2 regions of the Kitasatospora sp. NPDC097605 genome follow, and region 2 is predicted to be linked to the other one. Evidence: riboswitches for the same ligand, from Rfam matches in the RefSeq annotation. Region 2 holds a riboswitch; the other holds the start of a gene.

Region 1 (5,095 bases), on a different contig from region 2:
CCGGCGCATCGGCCCTCTCCCCGGCATCCAGAACATCGAGACCGCGCCGACCCTTCGCGAGGTCAAACGCCTCGTCCACGTCCTGCCCTGACCGAATCCGAAGTCCGGAACTCAGCAGTCGAACTCCCTGCCGCCGGCGCCCGGACCGCCGGACGTCCAGCGATGGATCCGCGCGGTGCACGCCTTCGCCACGGCCGTGAGCGCCCCCGCGCCCCTGCTGGTCATGCTGCTCACCGTCAGCGTCGGCCGCGGCCGGAGCCGACACCGCCAGCACCGTGTCGCCATCGACGTCCACCTGCACCAGCGTGCGATGCTGCGCGCCGAGCAGCAGGTGTTCGACCGCCGCCGTGCCGAGCGGCGGGCGCTGCCGTGTGAGGACTGCGGCACCGAGCACGCGGGTGGGCTGTGCGGCTCGTGCTGGGCCGCCCGCTCCATCCGCACCGTGGTGGACGAGTGCGTGGACCCGGCCCTCGCCGCCTCCGCCGACCTCGCCGACCACCGCAACGTCAACGCCGTCGCCCTCCGCACCGAGGCCGAACTGCGTGCGGCGATGGCCGCCGCCCGCCCCGGCCGCGAGGACGCCCTCGGATCCGACCTCGAGACCGCCCGGGACGCCGTCAACACCTACGGGCCGACGCCCTCGCACGGCTGGCCCGCCAGACCGCGCTCGACGAAGCCGCCGCTCGGCCGGAAGCGATCCTGACCCAGCACTACAATTGGCTGCGCCGCGAACCCGAACACGCCCACCGCGCCGCGCTCGAATTCCCCGTCAACTTCTATTGTTCAGGTTTGTCGGCGACGTGGTTGTAGCCGGTCGTTAGCCACTGCCAGCGGAAACTTCTCGGCCTGGTCCAGGGCGGTGAGCAGAGAGGTCCACTGCTGGGCCTGGACGGGGGCCATCTTCGGGTCCGCGGGGTTCGACCAGAGGCCGTCTGCGGGGACTCGGTTGGGTTTGAGGTCGGTACGGAACTGGGCCCAGGTCCGGTCCCGCCCGGGCAGCACCGGGGAAAGGCCCAGCCGCTGCATCGCCTCGGCGTGCACCGGGTCCGCCCCCACCTCGCCGGCGCTCTCGTTCTCCTCCTCGGGCGCCTCCATCGCCTTGCGGGCCTCGATCGCGACCAGCTCGGCACTGCACGACTTTGCCCGCAGCACCGTCTCCATCCCGGCGACCACCGCGCCCGCGGGCAGCTGGCGATGCAGCAGCAGGACCTCGATCAGCGCCCGCGTGCCCTCCCGCTCGCCGTGTGCCTCCCGTGCGGCGGCCCAGAACGCCTCGTGAACCGACGTGAACGTCCCCTCCGAACGGGCCTGGGCAAGAGCGGCGGCGCCGGCGAACGCGCCCGGCTCGACCTCCCGCCCGCAGACCTGCTCGACCGCGTCGGCCGCCCGCCCCAGCACCGCGCGGTGCGCCTCCTCGGTCTGCCGCCCGGTGGGATCGCGCACCCACCCGGCCGCCCGCCGGCCCGTCTCGCCCACCTCGGCGAGCAACCCGTTCACCACGTGCCGCTGCTCGGCTCCTGCTGCTCCTGGTCCTCGTCCTCGAGGTCCACCTCGTCCACCCGGACGGTCACGTTCGTCATGACCGGCGCGCCCCTGCATGGGCCTCCATGGCCGACCTGGCCGCGGCCGAGACCTCCGCCGACGGCTGCGACCCCGCAGCGCCGTGCGCCGGCTTCCTCGCCTGCGACCGGCACCAGCCCGCTGTCACTGCGCCGTCTTGTCGTCACCGGGTACGACGCGGTCCGGGGCAGCCGTCGGGCGCCGCCGACCCTGCGCGGCCTGGGCGACCCGCACCGCGACTACGCGCTCGGCGACGGCCTGGTCCACCTCACCTGGCCCGGCCGCTGCGAGGTCCAGGCCCTCGAACAGCGAGGCCGCCTGGCGGGCTGGACCGAGGTCTACGACGACGCGGGCAGCTGGATCGCCCTCGTCCCCGGCCGCCCGGTCGCCGTCACCGCCGACGGCATCCCGCTCCTGTCCGCGCACCCGAACGACGCCTCACCCTGCTGCGCCTGGCGCTCGATCAGGGCCTCGCCGCCGCCGGTCCGGCCCGGCCGCTTCCTCCTGTCCACGGGTGATCCCGGTCACGGACAAACCTGGAGGACAAGGCCCTTGACCAGGGCAAACCGGGCAGGACAAGGGGGCCTGGTCAAGGGGTGCGGTCAGACCGCGGACAAGCGGGCGGTGTGCATTGTCGGGGGCACCCGGGTGCTGGTCCGGGTGCGGCCGGGGCCGGCCACCGTGCCGGTCTCGGCCTGCTGCTGATGGAAGGCCACCTCGATGACCACCACCGTGCTCGCCCAGCCCGACCCCGGCCACCAGTGCGGAACCGGCCCGGCTGTTCCAACCCCGTCCCTACGCCGCGCACCGGGCGGCCGCGCACCTACTCGCGGTCCTGCGAGGCCGTCTGCCTGGGAACGCGGCTACGCCTATGCCACCGCCTTCCACCGCCGGCACGGCCACCTGGCGATCCCGGCGACTGCGAAGCTCGACGACTACGCGGTGGGCGCGTGGACGTGCCGCCAGCGCAAGGCCGCGGGCCTCACCACCGGCCAGGCCTCGAAGCTGAACGCCCTGGACGACCCTCTACACCGCCCTCGACCGCGCGGGCCTGGCCGCGCTCACCGACGACGACCACCAGGCCGTCCGCGACCTCACCCGGACCCTCGACCCGCCCGCGCTGCGCCAGGTCATGAGCTGGCTGGAACGCACCCGCAGCGCGGCCCTCACCCTGCACCGCGCCGAGCCGGTTCAGCCCGCCCGGCCCGATGTGCGGCGCAGCCGGTTCTGACAGCCCGCTCCCTGGTGAAAGGTGTTGACCTTGTAGGTCGGCGGGGGTTCGCAGCGGGCCCGGGGGCATTCTCGCCGATGACGGCCGGTGGTTCTGGTGCCCGCGTGGGTGGGGCACCGGCCTGTTCGGACCGGACCGGCTGGGCCGCCACTACTTGAAGCCTCCGTGTGACCGGCGGGGCGTCTTCGTGTCGGGATCCGGCGGGATCGGTCGGCTTGACATCGGGTGGGCTTCTGAACCTCGGAATGTGACCCTCCGGAACTCTCGGGCCCGGTAGGTGGCCGCGGCCCGGCTCGCGGGGACCAGGCCGTCCCAGAAGAAGCATGTCATGACCCGGCCCGCGCTGGCGCATCCGCGGACGGCCGCCCCGCCGCGTCCGCTGCGGCGTCCTCGGGTGTCCCGGACACGGGTGGTGACCTGCCCGGACATCGACAGGGTGTCCGGGACAGGCGCCGGGCCTTGCCCTCCGGCCGGAGGGCGCGAAACATCGACGCCGACCCGCTGAAGCCGCCCCCGCAGAGAGGTACACCGTGCGTTCCTGAGGAGATTGGGGCGCCGGGGGGACTGCTTCTGAAGCCGACCTTCAAAACCTCAGGAGGATTCTGTGAAGCGAGTACTCACCGTGCTGGCGGCCGTCGCTCTGTCGCTCGCAGCGTTGGCCGCGCCGACGGCTACGGCGAGCGCCAGCAACCCGGCGTCCGACGTGCAGCGCATCGTGCAGAGCGACGGAGTGGTCCTCTATCGCGGCGTGGAGACGCCCCAGCAACTGGCCAGCCTGTGTGACGGCAGGTTCTGTGCATGGAGTGCTGACGTGGCCACGATGGCTTACATCCCCGCCACATGCGGCGTGACGTTCAACGTGCCCGCATCGTGGAAGGCCACGGGTCAGGGCGAGTGGTACAACAACATGGCCTACCCGAAGCGCGTGAAGATGTATCAGGGCTCCGCTCCCGTCTACACCACGGGGCACGCGCCCGCTTACGACACCCACGCGGACTGGCTGAAGGTGTCGACGCTCCAGGTGATCTGCTGACCTACCAGCTCCGCCGATATGCGGCGAGGGCTCCAGCTCAAGGACGGTCCACCCACCACCTCTCGCGTCCGGGAGCTGGAGCCCGGCGCCGCCTGCTGGTCCTGGAGCACCCTCGCGCGGAGACGCTGGAGGACGGCATCCCGCTGACGCGATCCCGCCGATCCGAGGACTGCGGGGTGGTGCCGACCGAGATCGACCCGGTCCTCGCCGCGTTCGCCCGGGAGCGGCTGACCCGCCCCGGGCCCGGCGCGCCAGGCGGCGAGGGCCGTCGCGTGAGTGCGGGAGCCGCCGAGCGGCTGCTCGCCGTGCGGGCGGACTGGCTCCGATCACCATCCCGCGATGTCGGGGCTGACCCTGGGCAGGGCCCAGGGCTCCACCGCGCCCGTGACCAGGTCGGCAAGGAACTGGACGGCTCCGCCGGTGTAGTGCCACCAGGCGGAGCTCCGCGAGGCGACCGTGACCGTCCACTCCTGCGGCCCGGCAGGACTGGTGGCCCACAGGAAGAGATCGCCCTGGTTCGAACCGGCCCAGGGAAGCAGCCCGCCCGGCGCGGGGAAGGGGTGGAACGGCGCGGCGAGGTTCGCCTCCGAGCACAACTCCTCCAGATCCTCCAGCGATCCGCGCGCACCCTCCACCCAGAGCTGCTCGTGGCCGCGCTCCGGCCCGCCGAAGCCGAGGAAGTCTCCCAGGCCGAAGGTCGGGTAGAGTTCGCGAAGGAGCTTGAAGTCCTCCGGCAGGGCAGTGCCCAGGCCGGCCTCCACGAGCCGCCGGTCGACGTTCCTGGGCCCCGGCAGACGCAGGGCCACCAGGCCCGGAACTGCACTCTCCAGTGCGGCGACCGCCTCCGCAGGATCGGTCAGCCGGCGAATCGGGGCCTGCGTACCAACGAAGTCATCCATGCGAGCAGGGTGCCAGGGCAGCAGCCGGCAACCGCACCGCCCCCCGCGGTCAAGATCGCTTGGCAATCGGTCAAGATCGCGTGCCAGAGGGCACCGGTGACCGACCAACACACCGCCCACGAGAGCCACCACCTTGCCGATGCCGTGACGGCGCTGCTGGCGTGCCACGACCAGCTCGGCGACGAAGCGCCGGCCCTGCTGGCCGCCGAGAAGGAGGCCACCGCGCAGGGGCGCAAGGCCCGGAAGGCGCGCACCGCCCTGCGCGCCGCCGCCGACACGCTGCTGACCGCCGTCCAGACCCTCGCCACCGTCCACGGGAGCACCGTCCTCGGGATCGACGGCGCGGTCAGCCACGCGCCGACGGCACCCCCG
Region 2 (5,095 bases):
GAACAGCACCCCGGACAGGCCCACCAGCAGCACGTTGCCCAGCGCGTCGCTCACCTGGAGCGAGGCCGAGTTGGCCCCGGCGTCCTCCGGCGTCGACAGCTTCATCATCAGCACGCTGACGCTCGCGACCGTCAGGCCCATGCCGATCCCGCCGACGCCCCAGGCCGCCGCCGCCACCCAGGTCGGCGCCGCCGGGACGAGTACCAGCGCCGCCCCGGCGATGGCCACCGCGGTCAGCACGAAGCCGCCGCGGATCATCGCCTCGCGGTACCGCTCGGCCCCCGGCCGGCCCTGGATCCAGGAGCCGAGCGCCCAGGACAGGCCACCGCTGGTCAGGGTGAGCCCGGCCAGCGTCGGCGACAGGCCGCGCTCGGTCACCATCATCAGCGGGATGAACGCCTCGGCCGCGAAGAAGGCCCCCGCCGCGACCCCGCGCAGCAGAATCACCGTCGGCAGTCCTCGCCCGGCCCGCAGCGTGCCGGCCGGCAGCAGCCCGAGCACCGCCGGGACCAGCAGCGCCGCCCCGGCGACGGCCGGCAGCAGCCCGGGCAGGTCCAGCCGCTGGCCCGCGTACTGCAGCAGGCCGGCGCCGAGCGCGGCCATCGCGGCCAGCCCGGTGCGGCGGCGGTCGAACGCGGCGCCCTTGAGCACCGGCTGCTCCTTCTCCGAGCGGCGCAGCGCCGGGCCCATCACCGCCAGCGGCAGCAGGATCAGCGCCGGTACGGCGAGGAAGACCCAGCGCCAGCCGAGGTGCTGGGTGACCGCGCCGGAGACCACCGGGCCGACGATCGAGGGCAGCACCCAGGCCGAGGAGAAGGCGGCGAACACCGAGGGCCGCAACCGCTCGGGGTAGGCCCGGCCGACCACCACGTAGAGCGCGACGATCACCAGCCCGCCGCCGAGGCCCTGGATCGCCCGGCCGCCGACGAAGATCCACATCCCGGGCGCCGCGCCGGCCACCAGCAGGCCCGCCCCGAACACCGCGATGCCGGTGAACAGCGGTTGCAGCGGGCCGCTCCGGTCGCACCACTGGCCGGAGACGACCAGCGCGAAGAGCGTGGTGGTGAAGTAGCCGGAGAAAGCGAAGGCGTACAGCCCGAGCCCGTCCAGCTCGCGGGCGGCCACCGGCATCGCGGTGTTGACGGCCGTCGCCTCGAAGGCGATCACCAGGACCACCGAGACGATCCCCAGGGTCAGGGCCCGGAAGTGGTCGCCCAGCACCCCGCCGCCGGGGTCGGTCGGTATCGGAACGGGGGCGGTGTCGGCCGAGGCGGCGGAGGCTGTGGTCATACGTATGATCGTAAGGCGCGTCCGGCCCGATGGACCCTGACCCTGGTCGCCACTCTTCTCCGACTCCGGACCTAGGTCCGGAGCCGGCGCCGCGGTCAGTGCAGCACCTTGAGGCCCACCACGCCGGAGACGATCAGCAGCAGGCAGCCGATCCGGGCCAGGGTCACCGCGTCCCCCAGTACCGCCATGCCGTAGATCGCGGTGCCCACCGCGCCGATGCCCACCCACACCGCGTAGCCGGTGCCGATCGGGATCGAGCGCATCGCGTACGCCAGGCCGCCCATCGAGAGGAGCAGCGCCGCACCGAACACCACGGTCGGGACGAGGCGGGAGAAGCCCTTGGACGCCTCCAGGGCCACCGCCCACACGGTCTCCAGGACGCCGGAGAGAATCAGAACGAGCCAAGCCATGACGGTCGTACCTCCGCAGTCGGCAGCGGCCGGGTTGCCGCTGTCACTGCGTCGTCTTGTCATCACCGGGTACGACGCGCTCGTCCGGGGCGGCCGCGGAGGGCCACCTGCCTCCGACCGTAGCACACCCCTCCGGAAATCCCGCCACACAGAATTTACAAAGGCATATTGACGTTCCGCCCGGCATTCCGCCAGACTGAATTCACCAACACGGCGAACGACGACAGGAGTCGGACATGGACAGGAAGACGGCGGCCACCTCGCCCCGCACCTGTGCCACCGCTCCCCGCTGTTGTCGCGCCTGTCGCTGCTGCCGCCGCGCCTGAGGCGCCCCGCAGTCCAGCCTGTCACCAGTTCCACCCCCACGGCCGTGTGCCCGAGTGGTTTAGGGAACCGCCTGCAAAGCGGTGTACACGGGTTCGATTCCCGTCATGGCCTCCGAAAGCGAATTGCCGGTCGACGCAAAAGCGCCGACCGGCAATTCGTCATGCATTTTCCGGGAATTCGGCGGTCTCCCGCCGAATTCCCCGAGCGCCCGCTCAGCCGGTGACGGCGTCCTCCGGGCGGATCGGCAGCCGGCCCACCGGCAGGCCGGTGGCGGCGCGGACCGCCGCGGCCACGGCCGCCGGCGCGGTCACCGCCGGGACCGCGCTGACCGCCTTGGCCCCGAACGGGGCCACCACGTCGCGCTCCTCCAGCAGGGCGGCGACCCGGATCTCCGGGGTGTCCAGCGCGGTCGGCAGCCGGTAGCCGGTGAGCGAGGGGTTGGCCAGCAGGCCGCCCTCGGTGCGGAGGTCCTCCAGCAGCGCCAGGCCGACGCCCTGGGCGACCCCCGCCTCGATCCGGTCCTCGATCTGCCGCGGGTTCAGTGCCCGGCCGACGTCCTGGGCCACCGTCATCTCGACCACCCGGACGGCGCCCAGTTCGATGTCCACGTCCACCACCGCGCGCATCGCGCAGAACGCGATGGAGACGAAGGCGTCGCCGTGCCCGGCCTCGTCCAGCGGCTCGGTCGGGTGCGGGCGGCACTGCGCGGTCGCCCAGAGCTCCTTGCCCTCCAGTGCCTCGGCCACCGGCATGCCGAGCACCCCGTCGTACGAGGTGATCTTGCCGTCGGCGATCTGCAGCAGCTCCGCCGACATCCCGAAGTTCGCGGCGATCGGCTGGAGCAGCTGGTGGCGGACCATCAGCGCGGCCCGCTCGATCGCGCCGCCGGACACCCAGGTGTGCCGGCCCCGGGCGGACGGCCCGGCCACCGACTGGTCGCTGTCGGCCGGCGCGATGTACACCTCGCTGACGCCCAGCACGCTCTGCACGATCTGCCGGGCCAGCGTGGCGAAGCCCTGGCCGGCGTCGACCGCGGCGCAGATCACCGTGGCGTGGTCGCCGCTGACCCGCACCGTCGCGGTGGCGACCTCGTCCTCGCCCTCGGCGCCCAGCATGTGCACCATGCCCAGCGCGTAGCCGATGCCGCGCCGCACCGCGGCCGGGTCGCCGGCGCCGCCGGGCCCGCCCGGCAGCAGCCACTCGGCGTCCGGGTCGTCCACCGGCAGCGCCGGCAGCGGCTCCCCGGCGACGGCCTCCAGCAGCGCGCCCACCGGGGCCGGGCAGGTGACGGCCTGTCCGGTGGGCAGCGGGTCGCCGGTCGCCATCACATTGCGGCGGCGGATCTCCACCGGGTCGACGCCGACCCGGGCGGCCAGCTGGTCCAGCTGCGACTCGTAGGCGAAGCACGCCTGCAGCGCGCCCTCGCCGCGCATCCGGCCGGCCGGCGGGTTGTTGGTGCGCACCGCCCAGGCGTCCACGAAGACGTTGGGGCAGTTGTACGGGCCGACCGAGAAGGCGGTGGCGGCGGCCAGCGCCTCGGCCGAGACGTCCGCGTAGGCGCCGCCGTCCAGCAGGATCTGCGCCTCGACCTTCACCAGCCGGCCCTCGGCGTCCGCGTGGTGGCGGTAGCGCAGCAGCGCCGGGTGCCGCGAGGTGTGGGTGTGGAAGGACTCCTCGCGGGTGAGCGTCATCTTCACCGGGCGGCCGGTGCGCAGCGCCAGCAGCGCCAGGGTGACCTGGAAGGACGGGTCCTCGCGGTCGGCGGTGGCGCCGGGCACGCCGGTGACCACCAGCCGGACCCGGTCCGGCTCCAGGCCCAGGCAGGCGGCGGTGCGGTCGCGGTCGCCGTGCGGGTCGGTGGAGGACAGGTGCAGCTCGACCCCGCCGTCCGGGCGCGGCACGGCCAGGCCCGCCTCGGCGCCGAGCGGCGCCGGGTCCTGGCGGCCCACCTGGTACAGGCCCTCGACGACGACCTCGCCGGCCGCCTCCGGGTCGCCGGTGCGCAGCGGCAGGTGGCGGAAGAGGTTGCCGTCCGGGTGCAGCGGCGGGGCGGTGAAGGCCTGCTCGGGGTCGGTGACGGCCTCCAGCGGCTCGTAGTCGACGGTGATCAGGCCGACCGCGAGCCGGGCGGTGTCGGGGTGGTCGGCGGCGACCGCGGCCACCGGCTCGCCGTGGTGGCGGACCACCCCGGCGGCGAGGACCGGACGGTCGGCGACGATCGGTCCGGACGGCGCGCCGTCCGGCAGGCCGTCCGGGCCGGCCGGCAGGTCGGCGGCGGTGACCACGGCGTGCACGCCGGGCAGGGCCAGCGCGGCCGAGGTGTCGATGCCGAGGATCCGCGCGTGCGGGTGCGGCGAGCGCAGCACCGCGCCCCAGAGCAGGCCCTCGGCCCACAGGTCGGCGGCGTACGGGTAGATGCCGAGCGCCTTGGGCAGGGCGTCGCTGCGCAGCGGGGAGCTGCCCAGCCCGAACGGCTCCGTCGTGCCGCCCGCGTCGCCGTCCTGCTGGAGTGCTGCGCCGATGTCGGTAGGCGACGTCATGATGCGTGGTCGTCCTCGGGGAGCCGGATGCCGTGGGCGGGGGTGGCGCCGTACGGGACGCCGGCGGGGGCGGCGCCCTCGGCCGGGACGCCGTGCGGGGGCGTGGGGATGTACGGCGTGCCGTGCGCGGGAGTGCCGCCGTCGTGGCCGGGCTGCTGCGGGTAGCCGGCGGCCGGGGTCTCGTAGACGGGGCCGTCGTACCCGGCGCCGTCGTAGGCCGGGGCCTGGTCGTAGCCGGGCTGCTGCGGGTAGCCGGACGCGTCGGGGTAGCCGGCGGCGCCGGGCAGGTAGGTGCCGTGCGCCGGGGTGGCGCCCGGGTAGGGCTGCTGTCCGGGGTAGCCCTGGGCCGGGTGGAAGCCGGCGGACCCGTCGGCGGGCGGCGCGGGGACGTCCCGGACCGGGGCCAGCACGGTGGTGTCGTAGACCCCGCTGTCGTAGCCGCCCGCGCCGTCCGGGGCGGCGTACGGCGCGCCGGCGCCGGGGGCCGGCGTCGGGGCGGCCGGCTCGGCGGGGGGCTGCGGGACGTGC

The links. A riboswitch is a leader RNA that binds a small molecule or an ion and turns the genes downstream of it on or off. The one in region 2 is predicted to bind guanidine.
Region 1: another riboswitch for guanidine. It lies ahead of ABTX81_RS33035 (hypothetical protein); the one in region 2 lies ahead of ABTX81_RS14950 (DMT family transporter).

Annotation. Positions count from the first base shown of each region.
Region 1 covers NZ_JBEOSF010000042.1:51,497-56,591, forward strand. Annotated here, with positions in the region: gene ABTX81_RS33025 (Lrp/AsnC family transcriptional regulator) at 1-91, shown strand, start outside; gene ABTX81_RS33030 (hypothetical protein) at 176-703, shown strand; gene ABTX81_RS33035 (hypothetical protein) at 784-1,488, opposite strand; guanidine-III (ykkC-III) riboswitch at 1,707-1,765, opposite strand; gene ABTX81_RS33040 (hypothetical protein) at 2,163-2,291, opposite strand; partial or broken gene ABTX81_RS33045 (helicase associated domain-containing protein) at 2,281-2,568, shown strand; gene ABTX81_RS33050 (hypothetical protein) at 3,396-3,824, shown strand; gene ABTX81_RS33055 (hypothetical protein) at 4,151-5,077, opposite strand.
Region 2 covers NZ_JBEOSF010000011.1:60,966-66,060, reverse strand. Annotated here, with positions in the region: gene ABTX81_RS14955 (MFS transporter) at 1-1,290, opposite strand, end outside; gene ABTX81_RS14950 (DMT family transporter) at 1,386-1,700, opposite strand; guanidine-III (ykkC-III) riboswitch at 1,746-1,811, opposite strand; tRNA gene ABTX81_RS14945 (tRNA-Cys) at 2,067-2,138, shown strand; gene ABTX81_RS14940 (xanthine dehydrogenase family protein molybdopterin-binding subunit) at 2,240-4,567, opposite strand.